DNA from 2 places in the Paraclostridium dentum genome. Region 2 is predicted to be linked to the other one. Evidence: riboswitches for the same ligand, from Rfam matches in the RefSeq annotation. Region 2 holds a riboswitch; the other holds the start of a gene.

Region 1 (7,329 bases), 670 kb from region 2:
CATCTGCCAAAGCATCTAGCATTTCCTTTGAGTCTATAGTTATTTTTTGAGGAAGTCCTGTTACTAAATTTCTACCTTTTACATCCATAGTAACTTCTTCTTCTCTAGGATATGCAGTCCCAATATTAATTTTAACTTGTTCAGCAGTTCTATCCCCTATAAGTAAATTATGTTTTTTTCTCATATAATTTACTATATATTCATCAAACTTATCTCCACCAATTCTTATAGATTCACTTACAACCGCTCCTCCTAAAGATATTACGGCTATATCTGCTGTTCCTCCACCTATATCAACAACCATATTACCATCAGGTTTAGATATATCTAATCCGGCCCCTATAGCCGCTGCTATAGGTTCTTCTATTATATAAACGTCTCTAGCTCCAGCTTGTCTTGTAGCTTCCTCTACAGCTCTCTTTTCTACCTCTGTAACTCCCGTTGGTACACATACCATTATTCTAGGCATGAAAAATCGTGAAAAACCTTTCTTGTCTACCACTTTGTCTACATAATATGTTAACATTTTTTCAGTAATATTATAATCAGATATTACTCCATCTTTTAAAGGTCTTATAGCTACTATATTTCCTGGTGTTCTTCCTATCATCTTTCTAGCTTCATCACCTACAGCTAAAACAGTTTGTGACTTTTTATCTATTGCTACAACAGAAGGTTCTTTTACAACAATACCCCTTCCATTGACATATACAAGAACATTTGCAGTACCTAAATCGATACCTATATCCGCTCCTTTTGTCATTAAATTCAACTCCTTCTCAATTTATATAAACTTTTCGTTAATTTTAACACTCTACATACAAAATATACAAAAACTTGTTTTTAGTCAAGAAAAAAATGTAGGTTTTTTAACCTACATTTTTATTACACTTCACTTCATATTTTTGTTTTGTTGCCATTCCCCCTCTTATATGCCTTTCAGATTTATTCTTTTCCAAAACCATTTTAACCTCTTTTGCAAGAGATGGATTAATTTCTTCTAATCGTTCAGTTACATCTTTGTGTATAGTACTTTTACTTACTCCAAATGTTTTAGCAGTTTGTCTAACTGTTGTTTTCTTTTCTAATATATACTTTGCTACAACTATAGCTCTTTCCTCTATATGCGATCTCAAAGCTTCCCCCCCTTAAATCCTACCTTAGTGATATATATGTAAAAAAACAAAAAAATATAACAAGCTTAATCAAATTTGATTAAGCTTGTTATATTTTTTATTTAATTAACGTCATAGGGTCTATAGATTTACCATCTTTTGTTGCAGTTACATGCACGTGTGCACCTTCTAAACTTTCTACACTAGTAGTATTACCAACTTTTCCTATTACATCTCCGTCTTTAACTTCTTGACCTTTTTTAACAGATACTTTGTCATCTAAGTTTGAATAAACAACAGCTACTTTATCTTTAGATTCCACTTTTACAGATACTCCATGTTGGTCATCTTTAAATACATCTGTTACTTTACCATTGACAACTGATTTTACCTTACTTCCTTTTTTAGCTTGTACATCTAATGCTTTATGTATTTCCCATACATCTAATGTACTTGAGTAACTAGGCTCTTTTTCTGAATACTCTCTAGTCACTTTTTCTCCTAGATAGTTTATTTTAGTTTCTTCCTTTTTAACAACTTCTTTTTCTTTTACCTTATCTAAGTTCTCTTTTGAATTGGTAGCTGTTGGCACAGTTTTATCATCTTTTTCTATTAGGTGAATTTCGCCTTCTTCATCACCTTTTGCTACTTTATTTTGATTATCTAAAAAACCGTTTTTTGAAGCTAAATCATCCACACTGTTTTTTGTAAACCAAATACCTCCAATTGCTACTAAACAAACACATACAAATAAGGCTAAGTAAAAACCATCTTTCTCTAATAGTTTTTTCTTTTTCATGACGCACCTCCAAATATATTCATACATTTGTATTTTGTACCTTATTTGTTATTTTTATACAATTTTTATTCTTTTATATTTATTTTATTTTCATATTTTTAATATTAATTTTTCACTATATATAAATAAATTAATATATCTTCATCTCTTCATTTCATTTAATTCTTGAAATACAAAAAAACTCTAAACTAACTTGCAAATCAAGTTAGTTTAGAGTTTTTAATATGTATCTTTAATATTAACATTTGAGTAATAATGTTCTAATATTTCATAATATTTATACCCATCCTTAGCCATTCCTTCTGCTCCCCATTGACTCATACCTACACCATGACCATATCCTTTTACAACAATATCCACATAATCTTTATTAAATTTCAAATCAAAGTTAGCAGAATTTAAATTAAATAAACTCCTTATGTCACGGCCTGATATCTCTTTATTTCCAATCTTTATCTTCTCAACCGACCCACCTTTACTTCTTTCTTCTATACTAACTTGTTTTGATAATTTATCATTAGAAATCGACATATTAGGATAACCTTTTCTCAACGTATTTATAAAGTCAGAATTATTTATCTTAACATTAGATGCATATTTAGGAGCATTTTTATCATAAGGACTATCTACAGATCTCAAATATGGATATTTAGTACTAAATACCTCTTCACTATTTTCTGTATTTCCTGATGATGTAGAAAAATATAATGGTAAAATTGGCTCATCTTCATATACTATAATTTGACCCTTAGTATCTTTCACAACTTGTTCTATTTTTGTATAAAATTTATCCATCCAAGCTTGGCCATTTTTACTTAGTAATTCTGATTTACTTTTATATTCCTGACAATGCTTATAATCTGTACATACAGCTGCATTTTTATGCTTACCAGTTTTTTCACTATATACTGTAAATGTTCTAGCAGCTACTGCTTGCGCCTTTAAAGCCTCTTTATCAAACTCTGCAGACATTTCCCCTGCAAGAACTCCACATAAATAAGCTTCTATGTCTATAGTCTCCACTATTCCTTTTTTATGATTATAAACCTTTATTTTAGGTGATTCCTTATTTATAGTTTCGTAATTTTTAACACTTTTCTTTTTATTAATTTTTAGCTTAGTTTCAATTTTCAACTTATTTTGGATATGTGGTACTATATCTGACTTTGAATCCGAACTATATGCAAATATAGATACGCAAATAGGTATCGCCGCAGTTACCAAAACAGTACTAGCTAAAACTAACAATGGGTTTTTCATAAAATTTTCCTCCTTGGATAAATACTTCTAATCCATAAATTTTATGAAAAACCCGTGTTAATTATGACTAATTATTAGTCTTCAATTATTTCTATATTTCCACCTAATGCTTGTATCTTCTTATCTATGTCTACATATCCTCTTTGTATATGATATATATCTCCTATTTCAGTTACTCCTTCAGCTATAAGTCCACATAAAATTAACGCAGCTCCAGCTCTTAAATCTGTTGCTTTTACTGTTGATCCATGTAATTGATCTACACCTGAAACAATAGCACTTCTACCTTCTATTTTTATATTAGCGCCCATTCTATTGAACTCTGCAACGTGCATAAATCTATTTTCAAATACAGTTTCTATAACTACTCCCGTTCCATTTGCTACAGTAGCCATAGCCATAAATTGAGCTTGAACATCTGTTGGGAACCCTGGGTGTGGTAATGTCTTGATATCTATTGGCTTTAATACCTCAGGTCCTTTGACTCTCACAGAATTATCCATATCTATTATTTCACATCCAGCCTCTTTTAATTTAGCTACAACAGGCTTTAAATGTTCCATAATTACATTGTCTATAGTTATATCTCCTTTTGTCATAGCTGCTGCAACCATATATGTAGCTGCTTCTATTCTATCTGGTATAACTGTATGTTCAGCACCTTTAAGTGACTTAACTCCTTTTATTCTTATTGTGTTAGTTCCTGCCCCTTTTACGTCAGCTCCCATTTCATTTAAGAAGTTTGCTAAATCAACTATTTCTGGTTCTTCTGCAGCATTTTCTACTATAGTAGTACCTTCTGCTAAAGCAGCAGCCATCATTATATTTTCTGTAGCTCCTACTGATGGGAAGTCTAAGTATAACTTACTTCCTACTAATTTCTCCGTATTAGCCTCCACAAATCCATGATCTATTATTACATTAGCTCCTAATGCCTTAAATCCTTTTAGATGTAAATCTATAGGTCTAGTTCCTATTGCACATCCTCCTGGCATAGATATCTTTGTATGGTTAAATCTAGCAAGTAGTGGTCCCATTACTAAGAATGATGCTCTCATCTTTCTTACAAGCTCATATGGAGCTTCACAAGTCTTTATATTACTTGCATCTACTGTTAATGTACAATCCTTATATTCAACCTCAGCACCTAAATGTCTTAATAAGTCAGATATTACATGTACATCTTTTAAGTTAGGAACCCCTTTTAACACTGATTTTCCATCCGCTAATAAAGTTGCTGCTATTATTGGTAATACTGCATTTTTTGCCCCATCTATTTTAACACTTCCTACAAGTGGATTACTCTTCTTAACTAAAATTTTTGCCATTTCACTTTTCTCCTCACACTAATAATCTAATTTTATTATAGGTGTAGCTACGTAAATCATAGTTTTTTCTTCGTTTTCGCTATACCTAATTCCTATATTTAAATTTACCTTATTTCCCAAATATTCAAGGTAATCAGTTTTAATCAATTTACTAAAAGCTGTTACCGACATAAAGTTTTCTTCTTCAACCCTATCTATTTCTTTAGCATTCATATTATATAATATTTTTTTCAAAATATCATCATATTTGTGTAGTTGTAACTTTTTTTTATACTCTCCAGCCATACATGTATAAATATCGACTTTTTTGCAATACAAATTTAGAGTATTTTCTACAACTGTATAAATATCCACTATATCTTTATATACTTTATTTTCTAATATGTCAACTATAATATATGACTCATTTTTACCTTTATTAGCGACAATGATAGATATATTTCTATCTTTTTCATCTATCTGTGCATATACCTGAGTTTGAGTATCCTTTTTACTTTCAATCCATTTTAAATTAGATTCCTCAAGCCCTAAGTTAGAAATTATTTCCATGCAAATATTTTTCATCTCTTCTTTTTCTAAAGATTTATCTAAATATGCATTAGCTTTCATATTATAAAATTTAAAATTACTATCTATACTTTCAAAAGTATTTACTAGTTGATTATATCCATTATTCTTTATTTCAGCTTCTGATTCTCCATAGAACAAAACTATCCCTAATAAAAATATAAATATCAAACTTATACTCACTAATATTTTTTTCATAGTATTACCTCCCCATATTTCCAGTTTTATACTATAAAGTATTAACAAAAATTGGTTGGTTATACTATTCATGATTCCAAAAATATTTTAATATATTATTATAATTTTTTCTATACATATTAAATTATATATAATTTTACACAATAAAAAAGCTATACTTATATTTTAAGTGTAGCCGGTTGCATCAATAACTCCATATATCCAAGATGCCCACATATAGGATATAGTTCTTCGCTTCTCAATTCATTATGAAATATATTTAATTGCGCATTAGAGACTAAATTTGGCGCTTTTAAGCTTTCGTATGAGTTTCATTTAGATTTACCCTATCTTATACTCTCAAAAGCTTCAAATCACTATTTTTAAGATTTAGTTAATTAGTCAGTATCTTAAATTAGTATTGTATATAAAATTATACATAAAGTTTAAAAAGGTGATTCTCAATACAAAATTGAGATATCACCTTTGATTGTTATTATTCAACAGTAACTGATTTAGCTAAGTTTCTTGGCTTATCTACATCGCAACCTCTTTCAACTGCAACATAGTAAGATAATAATTGAAGTGGTAAAACTGTTAATATGCTTGATAATACATCCTCAACATTAGGTATATAGATCACTTCATCAGCAGATTTTTCAACTTCTTTATTTTTCTCTTGAGCTACAGCAATTACATATGCTCCTCTTGCTCTAACTTCTTCCATGTTAGAAACCATTTTTTCAAATAACTCTCCTTGAGAAGCTATAGCAACTACAGGAGTTCCTTTTTCTATTAATGCTATAGTTCCATGCTTTAACTCACCTGCAGCAAATGCTTCTGCATGTATATATGATATTTCTTTTATTTTTAAAGCACCTTCCATAGCTATATTATAATCTAATCCTCTACCTAAGTAGAATGCACTGTGTTTTTCTTTTAAAGTCTTAGCAATTTCTTTTATATGATCTTCTTGTTTTAAAGCTTCTTCAACCTTTGAAGGCATTTCTTTTAGTTTTTCTATCATTTCATTATAGTACTCTCTAGTTATAGTACCTTTCTTTATAGCAAAGTCTAAAGCTATCATATAGAATGATACTAATTGAGTTGTATATGCCTTAGTTGATGCAACTGATATTTCAGGTCCTGCCCAAGTATAGAATACATCGTCTGATTCCCTTGCAATTGAAGATCCAACAACGTTAGTTACTGATAATATTCTAGCTCCTCTTTCTTTAGCATATCTTAAAGAAGCTAAAGTGTCTGCAGTTTCTCCTGATTGACTTACTAATATTAATAGTGTCTTATCATCTATAAATGGATCTCTATATCTAAATTCTGATGCTATATCTGTTATAACTGGTATCTTAGCAAATTTTTCTATAGCGAATTTTCCTATAAGTCCAGCATGATAAGCAGTTCCACACGCTACTATATAAACTCTATTTATATTGTCTAAATCTTCTTTAGTCATCTTTATATCATCTAAATGGATTTCTCCGTTTTCATTTAATCTTCTTACTAATGTTTCTTTTACTCCATTAGGTTGTTCATATATTTCTTTTAACATGAAATGTTCGTATCCACCTTTAGATGCAGCTTCAACATCCCAAGTAATTTCATTAACTTCTTTATTTACTACTTCTCTATTTTCATTTAATATAGTAACTTTATCTCCTACTATATGAACAAATTCACCATTTTCTAAGAAATATACATTTCTTGTATATTTTAATATTGCAGGTATATCTGACGCTATAAAGTTTTCTCCATCTCCAAGTCCCACAACTAAAGGACTATCTTTTCTAACTGATACTAATTCTTGATTATTATCTTTACATATAACACCTAGTGCATATGCTCCTCTTAATCTTTGAGTAGCTTTATATACTGCATCTAATAAATTACCTTCATAATATTTATCAACTAAATGTGCTACTACTTCTGTATCTGTTTGAGATAAGAATTTTACACCTTCAGCTTGTAATTCTTCTTTTAATTCCATATAGTTTTCTATAATTCCATTGTGAACTACAGCTATTGTTCTATCCATATTAAAGTGAGGATGTGAATTAACATCTGA
Region 2 (7,329 bases):
CTACAGATTTTTTCATACCTTCTTCACCTAGATCTCTCTCTATGAAGTCCAGTACTTCTCTACCTCTTTCCCCTATAAGGGCAATAACATTTACATCAGCTTTAGCTGTTTTTGCTATCATTCCTAAAGTTGTGCTTTTTCCAACACCACTTCCTGCAAATATACCTATCCTTTGACCCTCTCCACAAGTTAAGAATCCATCAATTGCCCTTATACCTGTAGGCATGATATTTTTTATTCTTGGTCTTTTCATTGGATCTGGTGGTTCATTTGAAAGACTGTATCTTTCTCCTCCTAAAACCTCTTCATCATCTATTGGATTTCCGATTCCATCAAGTACTTTACCTAATAAATCATTACTACATTTAACACTAAGTGGTATTCCTCTAGCAACAACTTTACACCCAGGAGCTACTCCTGCAAGTTCTCCTAGTGGCATTAAAATTACATTCTTATCTTTAAAACCAACAACTTCACAATTTATAGGCTCATCTGCATAATTGTAAACTGTACAAAGCTCTCCTACAAATGCCTTTATACCTTCTACTTCAACAGTAAGACCTATTATCTTAGTTACCTTACCTTCTGATATAACTTCTTTAACTTCTAAAACTTTATTTTTCAATCTTTCAAAGTCTATATCTATCATAAAAGTTCCTCTTTCACCTTTTCTAAAACACAGTCAACGCCTACTATTAATCTACCTTTATTGGTTTCAATTATTGCGTTTCCTGCTTCTATAAATTCATCTGCTAGTATAAATGATTCTCCTTTTATTAATTGTTGGCTTTTTAACTCATTTAATTGTTCATTAACTTTTTCTATGTAGATTGCATTAGTTCTTATTACAAAATTTTCTTTAATTTCATATTCTTTTATAGTAGCTTCAATTATATTATTCATAGAGTCTACATCTTTAAATTTTTCTTTAAGGACTTTTTCTGCTATAGATATACTCAAACTAACAATTTCTTTTTTACTATCTTTTAAAAAGTCTGTAAATTGCTCATTAGCTTGTAATAAAATATTATTTGCTTTATTTATAATATCTTCTGACTCTTGTTTTGCTTTTTCAATATTATCTTCATATGATTCCTTGTATCCATCTTCATAACCATTTCTCAATCCTATGTTGTGGCCTTCTTCATATGCTCTTTTTTTTATTTCTTCACATTCATTTTGTGCTTCTTGAACAATTCTTTCACTTTCTACTTGTGCATTTGATATCATATTTTCACAAGTGTCTTTCGCTTGATTTAGTTGTTCTTCAATTTCTTCTTTGACTTTTAATTCTTTATTTTCATCAACTATTTCTTCATTATTAACTTTTTTGGGTTTAGAAGTAGTTTTTAAAGGCTTAACACCTTTAAAAACTACTCCATTAGATTTTAAAATACTGTTACTTTTAAATAAACTCATCGTCTGAACCTCTAGATAATGTTATTTCACCAGCATCTTCAAGTCGTCTAACAACATTTACAATAGCTTGTTGAGCTTCTTCTACTTGAGATATCTTTACCTTACCAAGTAAATCAATTTCTTCTCGTAATGCTTGTGATGCTCTTTGAGATTGATTTTTAAATATTGCAGTTGAGACATCTGCTGATGCTCCTTTAAGCGCAAATGCAAGGTCTTTAACATTAACTTCTTTAAGAATTCTTTGAATAGCCATATTATCAAGTCTAACGATATCGTCAAAGATAAACATGTTAGATTTAATTTCTTCAGCCAATTCTTCATTTTTCTGCTCGATAAATTTGATAATATTTTTCTCTGTTTTTCTATCAACATTTGTTAATATATCTACCAAGCTATTAACACCACCAGCACTTTCCATCTCTAACTTTCCTAAGCTATTTAATTTTTCTTCTATAGCTTTGTCTATAGATTTTATTACAGCTGGTGATATGTTTGATGTAGTTCCTATCTTAAGTGCAATTTCAAGCTTAAGTTCATCAGGTAATTCAGATAATACTACTGCTGCTTTATCAGGTTGAATATGAGCTAATATTATGGCTATAGCCTGAGGACTTTCACCTTGTATGCATGCTAGTATTTGTTCAGGCTCAGCCTTTCTAGCTGATATAAATAACTTTGTATATGCATCATATTTTATACCTTCTAATAATTTAGTAGCTCTTTGACTTCCTAATGCTCCATTAAGTAAAGATTTCGCACAGTCAATTCCACCTTCTATTACAAACTCTTTTCCCTTGTTTAACTCTATAAATTCTTGTAAAACCTCTCTTCTTTCTCTCGGCTTTACAGTATTTATATTAGCTATTTCAACCCCTATTTTTTGGATTTTTCTATCTGAAAGATTTTTTATTACACTTGAAGCAATCTCAGGACCTAATGTCATTAAAAGTATAGCCGCCTTTCTAGATCCTGTTACTCTTCTAAACTTAGGGATATCGCCTAAGTCATATGCATTACCTTTTATACCTTCTGTCTGCAAATAATCTCACCCTTTACTCATTTAACCAACTATTTACTAGGTCTGTAACTTGATCCGGATTATCAGCTGCAAATTGTTTAACTTCATCTTCTAAGCTAATATTTTCCTCATCCTCTTCTTCGTTACTATTTAATCTATTTTGTTCTAACTCTTCTAGTTTTTTGTTGATTAGTTCTATTTCATCTTCTTCATCTACATAATCTAGCTCACTAGATGCTTTCTTTTTCTTTATAATCATATAAATTATTGTACCTATTATTAAAAGTAAAATAATTACACTCAGTACACCTGCTATAATTAACACCCTTCCTAATGATTTGTCCTTACTTATAGCACTCTTTATAACTCCAAATGTAGAAGTATCTTCGTCTTCTGAGCCAAATCCCATAGAAACTACTTTAACACTATCTCCTCTTTTAGGTTGCATACCAACTGCATTTGCTACCATTCCTTCAACATTTCTCAGTTCTGCACTAGTAAGTGTTCCATTTATAGCAACTGAAGCAGTTATCCTGTTTATGCCACCTTTAGCTTTTATTACTTTTGTCTCCGTTTTACCAGTTTGATATTCTACTTCTTGCTGAGTATCTTCATCTGTTCCTTTTCCACTTTCATTAATATTACTCATATTATTATCTACAGCTCCGCCTGAGTTTTGTCTTTCACTCGACTTACTGTTTGACTTTGATTCTTTTGTAATTACTTTATTTGGATCTATTATAAGTTCAGTTTTTTCACTTGAATCGAAATCTAAGTCTGTATTAACACTAGCTCTTATATTTCCTTCTCCAAATATAGGTTCTAATAAACCTAATATTGATCTTTCTAAGTCTTTACTTAAGTCTTTTTCAGCTTTGATAGATTCATCAACTTCACTTAAGCTATTTGTATGTACATTCCCTTTATCATCAATTAATCCATCTGATAATAATTTCATATTTTGATCTATTACTTCAACATTTTGTTTTGGTACGTTTTGTGTACTCGCTGAAACAAGCGACATTATAGATATTACTTGGTCTTGTTTTAAAGTTTGTCCAGGGCTTAACTCTACGTAAACAGCAGCTTTACCAGGTACTGTTTCATTCGCAAATACAGATTCTTCTCCTTGGGTTATATGAACTCTAGCACTTTGTACTTGAGGAAAAACTTTTATAGTTTTTTCAATTTCCCCTTGAATCATCCTTTGTTTTTTAATTTGGAATTCTTCATCTGTCATACCAAATGATGATCCCCCATCCATTAACTCAAATCCCTTAGATCCATTAGAAATATTACTTGATAATTCCATCCTAAGTTTATCTACGTCTCCCTTGGGTACTAAAATACTATCACCTTTTATTTTAGTTTCCACCTTTTTCGACTCTAGCTCTTTAGTTACCACCGTAGCATCATTAGAATCTAATCCTGAAAAAAGCACTGCATATTTATTTGATTTTGCATAATTAATTCCAAATATTCCTGCTACAACCAAAGTCACAATTGCAGTTGCAATTATTATTTTCTTTTTTTTAGGAAGCTCAATAAATTGATCTTTTTTTACGATCACAAAATCTTTTGTTTTTTGCGGAAATTCCTTTATATTCATTTAAAATTCTCCTTGCTATGAAGTTATAATTGGACTCTATTTAGCTCTTGATAAGCTTCATATATCTTGTTTCTAACCTCAATCATCAACTGCATTGACAATTGCGCTTCTTGAGCTGACAACATCACATCATGCATAGAGACATTTTCTCCTTTTATAAGGTCTTGAATTTTTTGATTTGATTGTACCTGCTTATCATTAACTTTATCTAATGCTTCTTTTATTACATCTCCAAAGTTATTTTCTTTTTCAACTTTTCCTGTGTTACTAGCTCCTGTAAGTAAGTTGTTATTTGTTGCTATATTGTTTATTGCATTTATAGTACTTATTCCACTCATAAACTACTCCTTTTACCTACCTATTTCTAAAGCTTTCGAAATCATACTTTTTTGTGCATTTAATGTATCTATATTTGATTCATAAGATCTAGATGCTGTCATTAAATCAGTCATCTCAACTAAAATATCTACATTTGGATACTCCACATAACCTTGAGCATCTGCATCTGGGTTATTTGGTTCGTATAATTTTCTTAGTGGAGACTTATCCTCCTCTATAGCTACTGATTTCACGCCTAGCATCCCTAATTTTTTATCATAATTTTCTTCAAATACAGGCACTTTTCGTTTATAAGCTCCGCCCTCAGGTGTCCTAGTTGTTTTCATATTAGCTATGTTTGATGAAACAACATCCATTCTTAATCGCTCTGCCGAAAGTGCACTTGCACTTATTCTCATTCCTGAAAAAATGCTCATTTACTTACCTCCCTGTTATTACACTTCTACTCATCCCTAGTTTTATATTCGTCAAAGTTATAAGTGCGTTATATTCAAGAGTTGTAGCCGCCTGGTTAACTTTTTCATTTTCTAAATCAATGTTATTACCATCTTCTCTGACTTTTGATGATGTATCTGTTTTTATCTCAGGCTTAGTATTTTTATCCATAGACTCTTTTAGTGTATTTTCAAACTCTACATATTTTCTCTTGTAATTTGGAGTATTAATATTTGCAATGTTATTAGCAATAACTCTACTTCTTAATTCTGTTGCATCTAATCCTGATTTTAGTAAATTGTAAACTTCCATTTTCCCCTCCAATGCTTAAAATGTTTTTTAGAATTAAAAAAAACTACTCTGAAAGAGTAGTTCATCACTTTTATAGAATATTATTACTAATTTTTTATTTGAAAAATTAAAACAAAACTAGAAAAGAAAATTAATAATAATCATAACTTCATTGTGAATTTTTACACAGATAGTCTTTATAAAAAAAGTGTATGTAAATTTTATGTATTTTAAAAATATACACACTTCACCAATATGCATTAACATGATTTTATAGATTTTCTTAAAATTTTTAGTATCTCTTTGCTTAATTTTACAATTTTAATATTAGCAATGATAACAAAAAGTTTTATTAACTCTTCGGTAACTGGCGAGCATAGCTTTTCAAAGCCTTAGCCCCTATAGTTTTGCGTAGCTAGATTTCCCTAGTTTTGCCCTTAAATATCATTTTTCGACTTACACTTACATTTTATACCAAAATATCACTTATTTCAAGCTTTTACTTTTATTTTGGATAATTCTAAATTTTAATTTTTTATTAACAGAATAATTCATTATTCTACATTAATTTGCAAAAGCTTCTCATTTAGTTTAATAATCGGCATTTTATTTGTAAACTGTATAGTTTTTTTAAAATTTCTAACTATTATATGTATTTATTTAATTCTTTTGTAATTTTTATAGCTCCTAGTTCACTCATATGATCAAAATCTATAAAATCAACTTCATCAAAAATATCTATTTTTGAAAAATCGACAAACTTAATATCATATAATTTATCTATTTCATTTATTATTGAATAAAATTCACGCTCATAGTTTGGACTCAATGAATTTTTATAATATGAAGTGTTTGGAAATACTACTATTATAGGTTCTACTTTGTTGTCTTTTAAAAACGTTAAAAATGATTTAAATATATCCTTATACTCTTTATATGTTTCTTTATATGTTTCAAGCTTGTTATGTTGATTTGCTCTTTCAGTTCCCAACCTTATTTTGTCATTCTCACTAATATCAGTCAATTTCACACCTCTAAGAGCACTATTCATCTCTCTTGTAAAGTTAGTATTGAAATATCCTTTATTATCTCTATATATTAAATCTTTAAAATAAAGATCTAACATATCTAAGTCAAATATATAATTAATACTATTGTTATCTATAACTTTTGAAATATTTAATAGTTCTACTTCTTCTACATTAGTTGCATTATGCTTATCTCTTAAAATTGGATAATATGTATTTTTAACTAAGTTTACTGAATACTCACTTCTTGATTTAGATAAATCATGATTTACTAAGTAATATCCAGCTCCAATAATACATTTTTTTATGTTGCTATTATTTTCTATTGATAACTTTGCTAATTTATAAGAATAATATAGATCTTGACTTGATAAAGCCAATTTTATTGATTTTATATCTAACAAGTCTTCAATAATACCTGTTAGTGGATAAGAATTTCCAACTACTATAGCTTCCACTTGGCTCTCTTTAGATTTTTCCAGTGATTTAGTTAAATAATTATAGTCATAATTACTATAATAAATTTTTTCACTTATGTTGAACATATAGTTCATAACTTTATCGTAGTATATTATTTCATTAAAATTCAATTCATCTTTCAACTTTAAGTTCGCAGTTTCATCACTATATAATAGTATATTTATTTTAAATTTATCATATGTATTTTTTAAATATTCTTCAATATTAGTTACATAAGTTATGTTAAGTTTAGCAATTTTATCTAGTAGTTTATATTTGTCTGTACCATAAAAAATTAATTCAATTTCAACTTTCTCTTCTAAAAAACTCATAAAACATTTTAAAGCCTTATATATAATTTCTGATGTGCAACTTAAATTAATTTCTCCATTATTAAAATTTTCAATTACACAAACTATACAGTCTGCTAAATAAATAAATTCATTAACTTCATTATAGTGTACTTCATTATACTGTATAAAATCAGCTAAAATATTTATTGTATCTATCAATTCTGAACTATTTAGATCAGGTTGATTTAAAATTTTTTCTAATGATTCTAATATACCTTTGTTTCTAATATGTATTTCTAAATTATAATCTTTATTTAATTTACTATAAATATTCATATCTATATCCTTTGCATATTATAAATTCCAATTTAAAACAGTTTTAAATGTAGATGCTAAATCTCTCTCAAAAGATTTAGTTAAATCTTGTATCGAGTTTAT

What was found. A riboswitch is a leader RNA that binds a small molecule or an ion and turns the genes downstream of it on or off. The one in region 2 is predicted to bind cyclic di-GMP.
Region 1: it holds a riboswitch for cyclic di-GMP, as region 2 does, so the genes downstream of both, ACN6I1_RS13665 (YwmB family TATA-box binding protein) here and flgB (flagellar basal body rod protein FlgB) in region 2, are expected to answer to the same signal.

What each region holds. Positions count from the first base shown of each region.
Region 1 is NZ_CP183813.1:2,935,266-2,942,594, forward strand. It holds gene ACN6I1_RS13640 (rod shape-determining protein) at 1-763, opposite strand, end outside; gene spoIIID (sporulation transcriptional regulator SpoIIID) at 870-1,136, opposite strand; gene ACN6I1_RS13650 (M23 family metallopeptidase) at 1,234-1,914, opposite strand; gene spoIID (stage II sporulation protein D) at 2,134-3,174, opposite strand; gene murA (UDP-N-acetylglucosamine 1-carboxyvinyltransferase) at 3,249-4,502, opposite strand; gene ACN6I1_RS13665 (YwmB family TATA-box binding protein) at 4,521-5,267, opposite strand; cyclic di-GMP riboswitch class II at 5,432-5,515, opposite strand; gene glmS (glutamine--fructose-6-phosphate transaminase (isomerizing)) at 5,743-7,329, opposite strand, start outside.
Region 2 is NZ_CP183813.1:2,261,398-2,268,726, forward strand. It holds gene fliI (flagellar protein export ATPase FliI) at 1-649, opposite strand, end outside; gene ACN6I1_RS10400 (FliH/SctL family protein) at 646-1,419, opposite strand; gene fliG (flagellar motor switch protein FliG) at 1,406-2,458, opposite strand; gene fliF (flagellar basal-body MS-ring/collar protein FliF) at 2,472-4,046, opposite strand; gene fliE (flagellar hook-basal body complex protein FliE) at 4,070-4,384, opposite strand; gene flgC (flagellar basal body rod protein FlgC) at 4,397-4,801, opposite strand; gene flgB (flagellar basal body rod protein FlgB) at 4,806-5,132, opposite strand; cyclic di-GMP riboswitch class I at 5,471-5,557, opposite strand; gene ACN6I1_RS10430 (hypothetical protein) at 5,758-7,227, opposite strand; gene ACN6I1_RS10435 (alcohol dehydrogenase catalytic domain-containing protein) at 7,246-7,329, opposite strand, start outside.